DNA from 2 places in the Desulforamulus ruminis DSM 2154 genome. Region 1 is predicted to be linked to the other one. Evidence: riboswitches for the same ligand, from Rfam matches in the RefSeq annotation. Region 1 holds a riboswitch; the other holds the start of a gene.
The links. A riboswitch is a leader RNA that binds a small molecule or an ion and turns the genes downstream of it on or off. The one in region 1 is predicted to bind cyclic di-GMP.

Region 1 (5,189 bases):
TTGTTAACAGCCTCCCTTATCGATCTTGACCATCAAATCATTCCAGACTCAATCAGCTATTTTTTAATCCTCTCGGGTTTGCTTTTCCAGATATTTTTCTTCAAAGACGCCTTTTTTTCCAGCCTGCTGGGAGGCCTGCTGGGCGGCGGGCTTTTACTGGCTTTGGCGGTCCTCTCCCGGGGCGGCATGGGTGGCGGGGATATCAAGCTGGCTGCCGGCATGGGCATTTACCTGGGTTGGCAGTTGCTGCTGGTAGCCCTGCTGCTGTCTTTTGTGCTCGGTTCCCTGGCGGGCCTGGCCTGGGTGCTGGGGGGCAAGAAAAGCTTAAAATCAGCGGTGCCCTTTGGCCCCTTTTTAGCCGCCGGCACCGCCATTACCGTATTTTTTGGTCCGGCCATGCTGGAGAAATACTTGAGTTATTTTTAAGGATGGGGTGAATGATGGGAGAGCTGCGGTTGGCTAAAAAACGCCTGGGCGATTTGTTGGTGGACAGTAAAATCATTACCGGCGAACAGTTGACGGAAGCGTTACATATTCAGAAGCAGACCGGGGAAAGGCTGGGTCAGGCACTGATCAACCTGGGTTTTGCCAAAGAATCCGAGATCATCAATGCCCTGGAAATGCAGTTGGGAATTCCCAAAATTTCTTTGGAACAGCGGGTGGATCCGGTTTTGATTAAAAGCCTGCCCGAGTCGTTAATCCGGCGGCATGGAGTGATTCCGGTAAGCCGGGACGGCAACCGGATGATTGTGGCCATGTTTGACCCTTTAAATGTAGTGGCCCTGGACGATATCCGACTGGCCACCGGCTATGAAGTGGATCCGGTCATTGCCTCTCAGACGGAAATTGACGCGGCCATTCACAAAGTATTTGGCCTGTCCTTTATACAAGATGCTTTTGGCTCTCCGGAAAAGGAAGAGTCTAATTCCTTAACCAGCCCAACCTTGAATTTTGGCGAGGATAGCAGCCTGGATGACTCCCCGGTGGTGCGTCTGGTGAATATGCTCATCCGCCAGGCAGTGAACGAAAGGGCCAGCGATATTCATATCGAGCCCTTGAAAGAGCAGGTCCGGGTCCGCTTCCGCATTGACGGACTGCTGCACGAGAACAATGTGCTGCCCCGCTCCGCCCTTTCCTCCCTGGTGACCCGCATTAAAATTCTGGCCCAACTGGATATTGCCGAAAAGAGACTGCCCCAGGACGGCCGTTTTCAGGTAAGGTATGGCAACAAGGAGATTGATTTGAGAATCTCCACCCTGCCCACGGTTTTCGGCGAGAAAGTGGTCATGCGTCTGCTGGCCAAAAGCGCCAGCGTCTTTAAAATTGAACAATTGGGTTTTAATTGCCACAATCTCCGGGTTTTCCAGGGCATGATTCAGCATTCCTACGGCATGATCTTAATTACGGGACCCACCGGCAGCGGGAAAACTACTTCGTTATACGCGGTTATTAACGAGCTAAATAAAAAAGAGAACAACATCATTACCATTGAGGATCCGGTGGAGTATGTGATGCCCGGGGTAAATCAAACCCAGGTCAATGCCAAGGCGGGTTTTACCTTTGCCACCGGTTTACGGTCCATCCTCCGTCAGGACCCCGATATTATTATGATTGGCGAGATCCGGGATGCGGAAACAGCGTCCATTGCCGTAAAGGCGGCCACCACCGGCCACTTGGTCTTGAGCACCCTGCATACCAATGATGCGACCGGAGCGGTTACCCGTTTAATTGATATGGGGGTAGAGCCCTTTTTGGTGGCTTCCTCGGTCATTGGCGTGGTCTGTCAGCGGCTGGTGCGGATTCTCTGCCCTCAATGCAAGGAAATGTACTCTCCCCCGGCAGACAGCCCGGAACGAGAGTTTCTGGGCCTGGCTCCCGAACAGCCGGTTTCCCTTTACCGGCCTAAAGGCTGCGTAGGCTGCAGCAATATCGGCTACAAGGGGAGAACCAGTCTGCAGGAGGTTTTGCCCATATCACAAAAAATCCGGCTGTTGACAAAGCAGCGGGCCTCGGATCAGGAAATTAAAAGCCAGGCCCAAGAGGAAGGAATGATCACCATGCGGGAGGACGGCATACGCAAAGCCATGGAGGGAGTCACCTCCCTGGCGGAAGTGATGCGGGTAACCTTTACCGGGGAGGAAAAACCATGAACCTTATGGAGTCCATACTACGGGTCGGTTCGGAAATTGGGGCTTCCGATATCCATATTACCGTGGGCCGGCCGGCCATTTTCCGGATTAACGGTTTGCTGCAGTCCCTTGATCCAGGGGTTGCTTTAAAGGGCAGGGATACGGATTTTCTGCAAAAAAAGCTGCTGCCCGCGGACACCCTGGAACTGGGCAAATCCATGATGGATGAGGCCCAGTTCCAGAAATATCTCGAATGGGGAGAGGTGGATTTTTCCTACTCCATTGCCGGGGTAGGGCGCTTTCGGGTCAATGTTTTTAAACAGCGGGGCTCACTGGCCATGGCCATGCGCATTATCCGCACCCAGATTCCCAGTCTGGGTGAGCTGGATCTGCCGGAGGTTATTGGCAGTCTGGCCAGAAGGCCCAGGGGCCTGGTTTTGGTCACCGGGCCTAGCGGAAGCGGCAAGTCCACCACCCTGGCCGCCATGGTGGATCTCATCAATTCGGAAACCAAATCCCATATCATCACCCTGGAAGATCCCATTGAATACCTTCACTTTCACAAACAAAGCATTGTCAACCAGAGGGAAATCGGGCTGGACGCCCTTTCCTTTGCCAAGGCTTTGCGGGCGGCCATGCGGGAAGACCCGGACGTGATTCTGGTGGGAGAAATGCGGGATCTGGAAACCATCGGCACCGCCATTACCGCCGCCGAAACCGGACATTTGGTATTGGCTACCCTGCATACAACCGGCGCCGCTCAGACCATTGACCGGATCATTGATGTGTTTCCGCCCCATCAGCAGCAGCAGATCCGGATCCAACTGGCCAATACCCTCCAGGGAGTGGTCTGCCAGCAGTTGCTGCCCCGCAGGGATGATACCGGCCGGGTGGTAGCCTTGGAAATTATGGTGGTCACTCCGGCCATCCGGAATTTGATTCGAGAGGGGAAAACACACCAGATTTTGTCACAAATCCAGATCGGGGGCAAGTATGGTATGCAGACCCTGGATATGTCTTTAAGAAGCCTGGTGCAAAGGGGGATTGTCTCCCTGGAAGCGGCGGGGGAAAAGGCCGGAGACATAGAAATAATAAACAAACATAATTTATAAATTTGGCGCAATTTTCTTGACGAAGCTCCAGAATATGATTAAAATTTGTCTATAAGCAATAATTGGAAAAATTAAATACGAAAAGGCAAACCTAGCGAAAGTTAGGGACGCAAAGCCACGGGCCTCATTTTCATGTGGCGGCCGGGCTGCCGAAATTTTGAAATTCCAAGCATCTGCTTGGGATTTTTTATTATGTATTGCCGAGGTGATCTATGCCTTTTTTTGAATTTAAGGGAAGAAGCCCGGAGGGGAAAGCGGTTAGCGGGATGCTGGAGGCTGCTTCCGCCAGTGATGCCGTCAGCGGTATTCGTGCACAGGGTGTCTTTGTAACCGATCTATCCGAAGCGAGGCTGGAGAAAAAACCCAAAAATTCACCCGCCTTTACCGGCCGGCTGAAAATAACCGTTGGCGGGAAAAAGGTAAAATTGAAGGAACTGGCCACCTTTGCACGGCAGCTTTCCACCCTGTTAAACGCGGGCATTCCCTTAATTCACTGCTTGAACATTGTCAGCAGCCAAACAGAGTCCGGGGTTTTGAAAGGAGCCTTGGAGCAGGTGATGACCGGCATCGAAGAAGGAAATACGCTGGCAGATTCCTTTGCCGGGTTTCCCCATATCTTCCCGGAAGTGTTTGTGTTTATGGTGAGGGCGGGGGAACTGGGCGGAGTGCTGGACGAAGTTCTTGAGCGGGTGGCGGAACAGTTGGAACGGGAGCACGACCTAAACGAAAAGATAAAATCTGCCATGACCTATCCCGCCGTGGTACTGATTTTTGCCCTGGTCGCTCTGGTTTTTCTGATGACCTTTGTTTTGCCCAGAATTATTGCCGTCATTGCAGACATGGGCGTGCCTTTACCACTTCCCACCCGGGCGGTAATGGTGGTGAGCGGACTCTTAACCCATTACTGGTACCTGCTCCCGGGTTTGTTTCTATGCCTCCTGCTGGGGTATAAATACTTCCGCTCCACCCCCTGGGGCCGGGAAAGAATGGACTCCGCCCTTCTGAAAATACCCCTCTTCGGGCCGGTCTACCGGAAGGTGATTATTGCCCGTTTCTGCCGGACCCTGGGCACCCTGTTGGAGGGTGGGGTTCCCATCATTCAAGCCCTGGAAGTGGTTAAAAAATCTTCAGGAAACATCATTGTGGAAAAAGCCTTCAGCAAGGCCCAGGAAAGTGTTCAGGACGGCCGGGAACTATCCAAGCCCCTGGAGGAATGCCGGATTTTCCCGCCCATGGTGACTCGTATGATCGCTGTGGGGGAGGAAACCGGGGCTCTGGATGATCTTTTAGAACGGATTGGAATATATTATGACAAGGAAGTAAGTATCGTCGTGGGCCGGCTGTCCAGTGTCATTGAACCTTTGTTGATTGTTTTCCTGGGCTGCATTGTCGGGTTTATTATCCTGGCCGTGATGCTGCCCATGATCAGCAGCATGTCCCAGGGATTGGGTTAAGGGATTAAGCTGTCGGAGGTTGGCTATGAAGAGAAAAAATGGGAACAGGGCTTTACCCTGGTGGACAACTGTGTGGCAATTCAGTTAGTTAACATAAAAAATAAAATAGGGGGAAAGCGGGATGTTAAAAAGAAGAATTAAAAATCAAAAAGGATTTACCCTGGTGGAACTGCTGGTGGTCATTGCCATCATCGGCATCCTGGCGGCGGTGATTGCGCCCAATGCCTTTAAAGCGGTGGAAAAAGGCAAAGTGGCGGCGGCCGAGGCGGATTTTAAAGCAATAAAAAGCGCGGCGCTAAATTATTATACGGATACCGGCGTCTGGCCTGTAGATGGAGCCGATTCGGACGGATTTATTAGAACATCCGATGTTGACGGCTGGAACGGTCCGTATCTGGAAAGATGGCCGTCCAGAAATCCGTGGGGTGGAGACTATAATTTTAGAAATGGAGTGCCTGTATCTGATACATCCATATCAAACCACTACAAATATC
Region 2 (5,189 bases), 1.3 Mb from region 1:
AGGTATTCAGATATTCGGAAATATACACGTTATAGGGAATGCCGTGTTTTTGCAGCAGAGAGCTGCTGAGATAGGCGTCCCCGGTAAAAAGGACCCCGTCTGCCAGCAGACCGATCTGTCCCAAACTATGGCCGGGCAAATCAAAGACCTCGACATCCACGCCCGCTATCTGCCGGGCTCCCGCAGTTATTTCGCCGGTGACCCGGCTGGGCTTGGCCATGAGGAACTTGTTTTGGATTTCTTTCCAGGGATAAGCGCCGCCGGCCAGCATAGCGGGCTCTAGCAGGGGATTTTGAACAAAGGGCGCTTCCAGGGGGGAGGTATAGATGTCTGCTCCGGTACGCGACTGTAGAAAAGAATTTCCCCCGATGTGATCCGCGTGGGAATGAGTATTCACAATGGCCTTTATTTTTAAATTTTCTGCCTCAGCTTCTCTTAATAATTTTCTGGCTACCGATTCATCAATTCCGGTATCAATGACCACCGCATCACCGGATGAAGAGAGGATCAGACCTAAATTTGTCGGTCCCTGAAAAACATAGATGGAACCGGTTAGCTTTGTAAGGGGCACAACAAGACCTCCAATCAATATATAGATCATCGTAACATATTTTGCCATCTCCCGGCAACTTGATGTATGGGAACACTACAGCCGGGACCTTGGTCCCGGCTGTAGTGAAATCTAGTATTTGCAGTCTAAAAGCCGCAATTTTCCCCTGATTATGTTCCTGGCATTGCTCAGTCTGGATTTAACAGTGCCTACGGAACATCCCATAATTTGCGATATTTCTTCGTAGGAATGACCTCGCAGCTCCCGGAGGACAATTACCTTGCTGTGTTTTTTGGACAATGTGTTAATACAGGTACAGATGGTAGATTTTAATTCTTTATTAATGGCAACTTCTTCCGGAGAAGGCAGATTACCGGTCAAGGTATTGGTAAAATAGCCATTCTCAATGGTTCTTTCCAAAGAAATCTCCGTTATTTTTCTTCTCCTGCTCCTCAATTCGTCATAACAACAGTTTTTGGTGATATGGATCAGCCAGGATTGAAAGGAAGAAGTTTGTCTGAGTTTTGTGATATTCAAATAGGCCTTTATAAAGACTTCCTGGCAAATATCCTGAGCATCATGCAGGTTGCCCATCATTCTGTAAGCGATAGAAAAAACCTTGGGTTGATACATTTCTATTAATTGATTAAAATAACAGTTCCTTTCGCCTCTTAAAACCTTTTTAATGATCGGTTCCTCAACTAACATTCTTTCCTCCTAGCAACATCTTATAAACAATTTAAATTATAGAGTTTAGATAAAACAGGAAAACGAAGCGATAGGGGAGTTCTCTCTTATCTATGCTCCCGTCAGTTGACAGCTTAAGTCGAATAATAATGATTATAATAAAATAATTTTGTGCAAGAAGGCATTTGTTCCAAATTAACTTATTATTGTTACCAATAAAGTACATACGGATAACAGAGAATAAACTGCGGAGAGATGTAGAAGATAGGTCTTTTTATTTGGGTACGCTAAACTTTAATTTCAAAAGAACAGGATATGCATCCGGAGCATATCCTGTTCTTTTATCCCTGTAGCGAAAAAATATTAATCGGGACAAAATTACATGGATTGAATACAAGCCAACAACGAATCAATCGAATATTTATATTTGAGAAATATATGATATGAGCATAACGCCTGGTAAGGGCATGCTCTCCATTATGAAGATGCTTTAGAGCATTCAAACAAAATCCGTGGTAGAAATGGTTGACATCTTCTTTGTCCTGAAAACTAGCCAACCTTGCCAGCCCGTTTCCCTAAAAATTGGTCTTAATCAAAAAATAGGAAATATAAAAAGTGGTTTAAAGGTCGCTAAATTATACATTGAATCCTGCAACTTGACTTTGCAGTTTATTGGCTATTTTGGCCAGTGATTCCGAAGAGGCATATACTTCTTCCATGATGGCGGTTTGTTCCTCAGTGGAAGCGGCTACATTTTGGATGCCTGCATTCATCTGCTCAGCGGCAGATACTACATCCTGAATTCGGGTCGTAAGACTTTGAACCGAATCAATAATGGTGTTAAATTTAACCCCCACATTTTGTACAACGTCTCTTCCGGACTGAACCTCGTCTGTACCTTGGTCAATGGCCTTTATTGCCTGTTGACTTTCCTTTTGAATTTCTTGAATTATTTGAGTAATATCTTTCGCCGCATTGGCTGACTGTTCAGCCAGTTTGCGCACCTCTTCGGCCACAACGGCAAAGCCCTTGCCTGCATCGCCGGCTCTGGCGGCTTCAATGGCGGCATTTAAGGCCAATAAATTGGTTTGATCGGCAATCCCCGTAATCAGGTCAACCATACGCACAATTTTTTGGTTTTTATCATTCAGGTTTTTAATAACCTCTGCCACCCGGTTAGTGGAATTGGCAATGACCTTGAATTGTTCCGTAACCTTAACAATCTCACCTTGCCCGTCATTGGCATGTAAGGCTGCATCATCCGAAGCCTGGGAAATCTCCTGAATATTGGCTGTAACGTGTTCAACGGTGGCGGAAATTTCATTCATGGTTGAAGCGGTTTCCGTGGCGCTGGCGGAAGTTTGCTGGGACTGATTGGAAAGCTCGGTAGCCATGGTGGTGAGACCGCTTGTGGCTTGCGTTAAACTTTGAATAATGTCTTTTAAATTGTTTTTCATGTTATTAAAGGATTCGGATAAAGAACCAATCTCATCCTTGGTGCTAATTTTAATATCCTCTACTGCCAGATCCCCTTTAGCAATATTTTTGGCGCCTTGTTCAATTTCTTTAATAGGGCCAATGATGCTGCGGATCATATAAAAGGCGGAGGCAATACTAAGGAGACAGGCAATTATAATGCTGGTGGTGGTGGAAGCTTTACTTTGCGCGTAAATGCGCTCGCTTTCACTGCTGGCCTTATCGGCATTGCTCTGGTTGTATTTTAATAATGCGTCGGACGCATTCCGAACGTAACGATACAAAGCGGCACTTTCATTCATTAAAACATTTCTCGCGGCGGTTTCATCGTTTTCCCGGCTAAGCTGCAAAAATCTTTCCTGGGATTCCTTATAATTAGTAATTTCAGATTCCAGAACAATGTAAAGGTTTTGCTCTGTTTGGTTGGTGTCTTTGTTAAAGTAATTCATGTGCTCGCTTATTTTTTGCAGATTAGCGGCCATCACTTCTTCACTGGCTTTTTTATTTTTTTCTAAGGGAGAAAGAAGGTGTTCATATTCTTTGGAACGGGTATCGGATATGAGAGAGTTAATTTCTTCCGAATGGTGAACTCCGGGCAGCCAGACATTGGTGATCTCCGATGCTTTATCACTGACGGTTCCTAAATTAATGTTGCTTAAAATACCTGAGACGGTAATGATCAGGAGCAAAAGACCAAAGGTAAATACCAGTTTCTTTTTAAGGGTTAGCGAGATAAATCCGATTTTGGGAAAGAATTTTCTTAGATTCACTTTATTCATTTTTTGGTATCCTTTCAATTGTTTTAAGATACTAGGTCATAGGTATGACCACACAAACAAGGTTAAAGCTTATTAATCTTGAAAAAGATGCATTTCATTCCTCCCTCCTCTAAAGGTATTAAACATTAAAAAAGGGCCTGAAAAATCAGGCCGCTTAACGCAGAATTTCTTTAAGCAACCTGGCAACCATAGCATTTCTGCCTTAGGCCCATAGCTTTGCGTCTCTGCCTTTCGACAGATTTGCCCGATATTTAACAATTAGCTATATTAAACAACAAATTATAAAATCCTTTTATTTTTAATAAGTTTTTTATATAAAAAAATACATTTATTTTAGGTTATTGGATTTTGTCTTTTCTACTGCCCTTTTCCATACTTCCAGGTACGGTTTAAGAAGAGGGCTGTTTCTGTTTTATAAACCGGTAGCCCTGGCGGGAAAGAATTGCAACTGCCTGTTCAAGCCGGTCTTCTTTAACCAGCAAATAGTCCGTGTCATAGGTTGAGATGGCAAAGATGCTGATGCCTGCCTGGGCCAGAGGGAGGGTCAGCGAGGAAAGGACGCCGGTTAAAGAAAAGTCCAGAGGTCCTTCCACCTTGAGACAACGCCAGTTTCTTTCACAGTTCAGGGTCTCGGGTGTACTTTCCTGGGGGCACACCAGGGAGAGTTCGTCCATGGTTTTGGTAATAGAAAAAAACTTTCCCCCTACAGCCCAGTGGGGAAGGGCTGTGGAAGGAGGGAAGCGACACACGGCAAAGGTGCCTTCTAATAGAGACAGATTTAACATTGATTTATACCCTTTCTTTATTCCTTATTTTCCTGCATATACTGGTCCAGCTTATCCAGGCATTGGGGCAGATTTTTTCGCCCAAAGCCAATTCTAAAATTTCGTTGGCCAAAATCGTAATAATTTGAAGGGAGCAGAAGAACGCCTTTCTTTTGCACCAGATCCAGGCAGAAATCCTCCACCGAGGCTTCCCAGCGGATGCTGGGAAAGGCAATGGGTCCCGCCTTTGGCTTTTGCCAGAGGAATTTATCACTATACCGGGTAAAGAATTGATCCAACAGAAGCAGGTTTTCCTGAATAATGTCCAAATTTCTGCAGGCCAGCTTGTCCCGGTGTTTTAGAGCGATCAAGGATAGAAACTCGCTGGGTGCGCTGTTGCAGATGGAAGTATAATCCTTAAAGGAGGCCATACGACGGTAAATTTCACCATTGCGGGTGGCAATCCAGCCGATGCGCAGCCCGGCCAGACCGTAGGTCTTGGACATAACACCCAGGGATACGGCGTTTTCATAAAGGTCGCAGGCGGCGGGCAAACGATCTGCCGCATTGTATTCCAGAAAACGGTAGACTTCATCGGAAAATAACACGATGTTCCTGCTTCTGGCCAGTTCAATGAGAACATTCCATTTTTCCACCGAGGGCGTATAACCCGTTGGGTTGTGAGGGGCGTTGATAATAATGGCCCGGGTGTTGGGCCGGAGACTGCCGGATAAAAAATCCAGGTCCAGCTCCCAATTATCTTTCTCCTGCATTTCCCAGCGGGTAACTTCACACCCGATAGAACTGGCCACTTCTATGAGGGACTGATAACAGGGGTACTGGACAATAATATGATCCTTTTTTTCCAGGGCGGCATTCATAAACAGAAAGATGGCTTCCTCCGCCCCGGAAGTGACCAGGACATTTTCTGCG

Region 2: it holds a riboswitch for cyclic di-GMP, as region 1 does, so the genes downstream of both, DESRU_RS09280 (methyl-accepting chemotaxis protein) here and DESRU_RS15720 (type II secretion system F family protein) in region 1, are expected to answer to the same signal.

The regions. Positions count from the first base shown of each region.
Region 1 is NC_015589.1:3,169,910-3,175,098, reverse strand. It holds gene DESRU_RS15735 (prepilin peptidase) at 1-426, shown strand, start outside; gene DESRU_RS15730 (GspE/PulE family protein) at 438-2,150, shown strand; gene DESRU_RS15725 (type IV pilus twitching motility protein PilT) at 2,147-3,241, shown strand; cyclic di-GMP riboswitch class I at 3,316-3,395, shown strand; gene DESRU_RS15720 (type II secretion system F family protein) at 3,454-4,695, shown strand; gene DESRU_RS15715 (type II secretion system protein) at 4,817-5,189, shown strand, end outside.
Region 2 is NC_015589.1:1,839,100-1,844,288, forward strand. It holds gene DESRU_RS09270 (MBL fold metallo-hydrolase) at 1-571, opposite strand, end outside; gene DESRU_RS09275 (RNA polymerase sigma factor) at 683-1,258, opposite strand; gene DESRU_RS09280 (methyl-accepting chemotaxis protein) at 1,873-3,510, opposite strand; cyclic di-GMP riboswitch class I at 3,663-3,747, opposite strand; gene DESRU_RS09285 (ACT domain-containing protein) at 3,882-4,277, opposite strand; gene DESRU_RS09290 (aminotransferase class I/II-fold pyridoxal phosphate-dependent enzyme) at 4,295-5,189, opposite strand, start outside.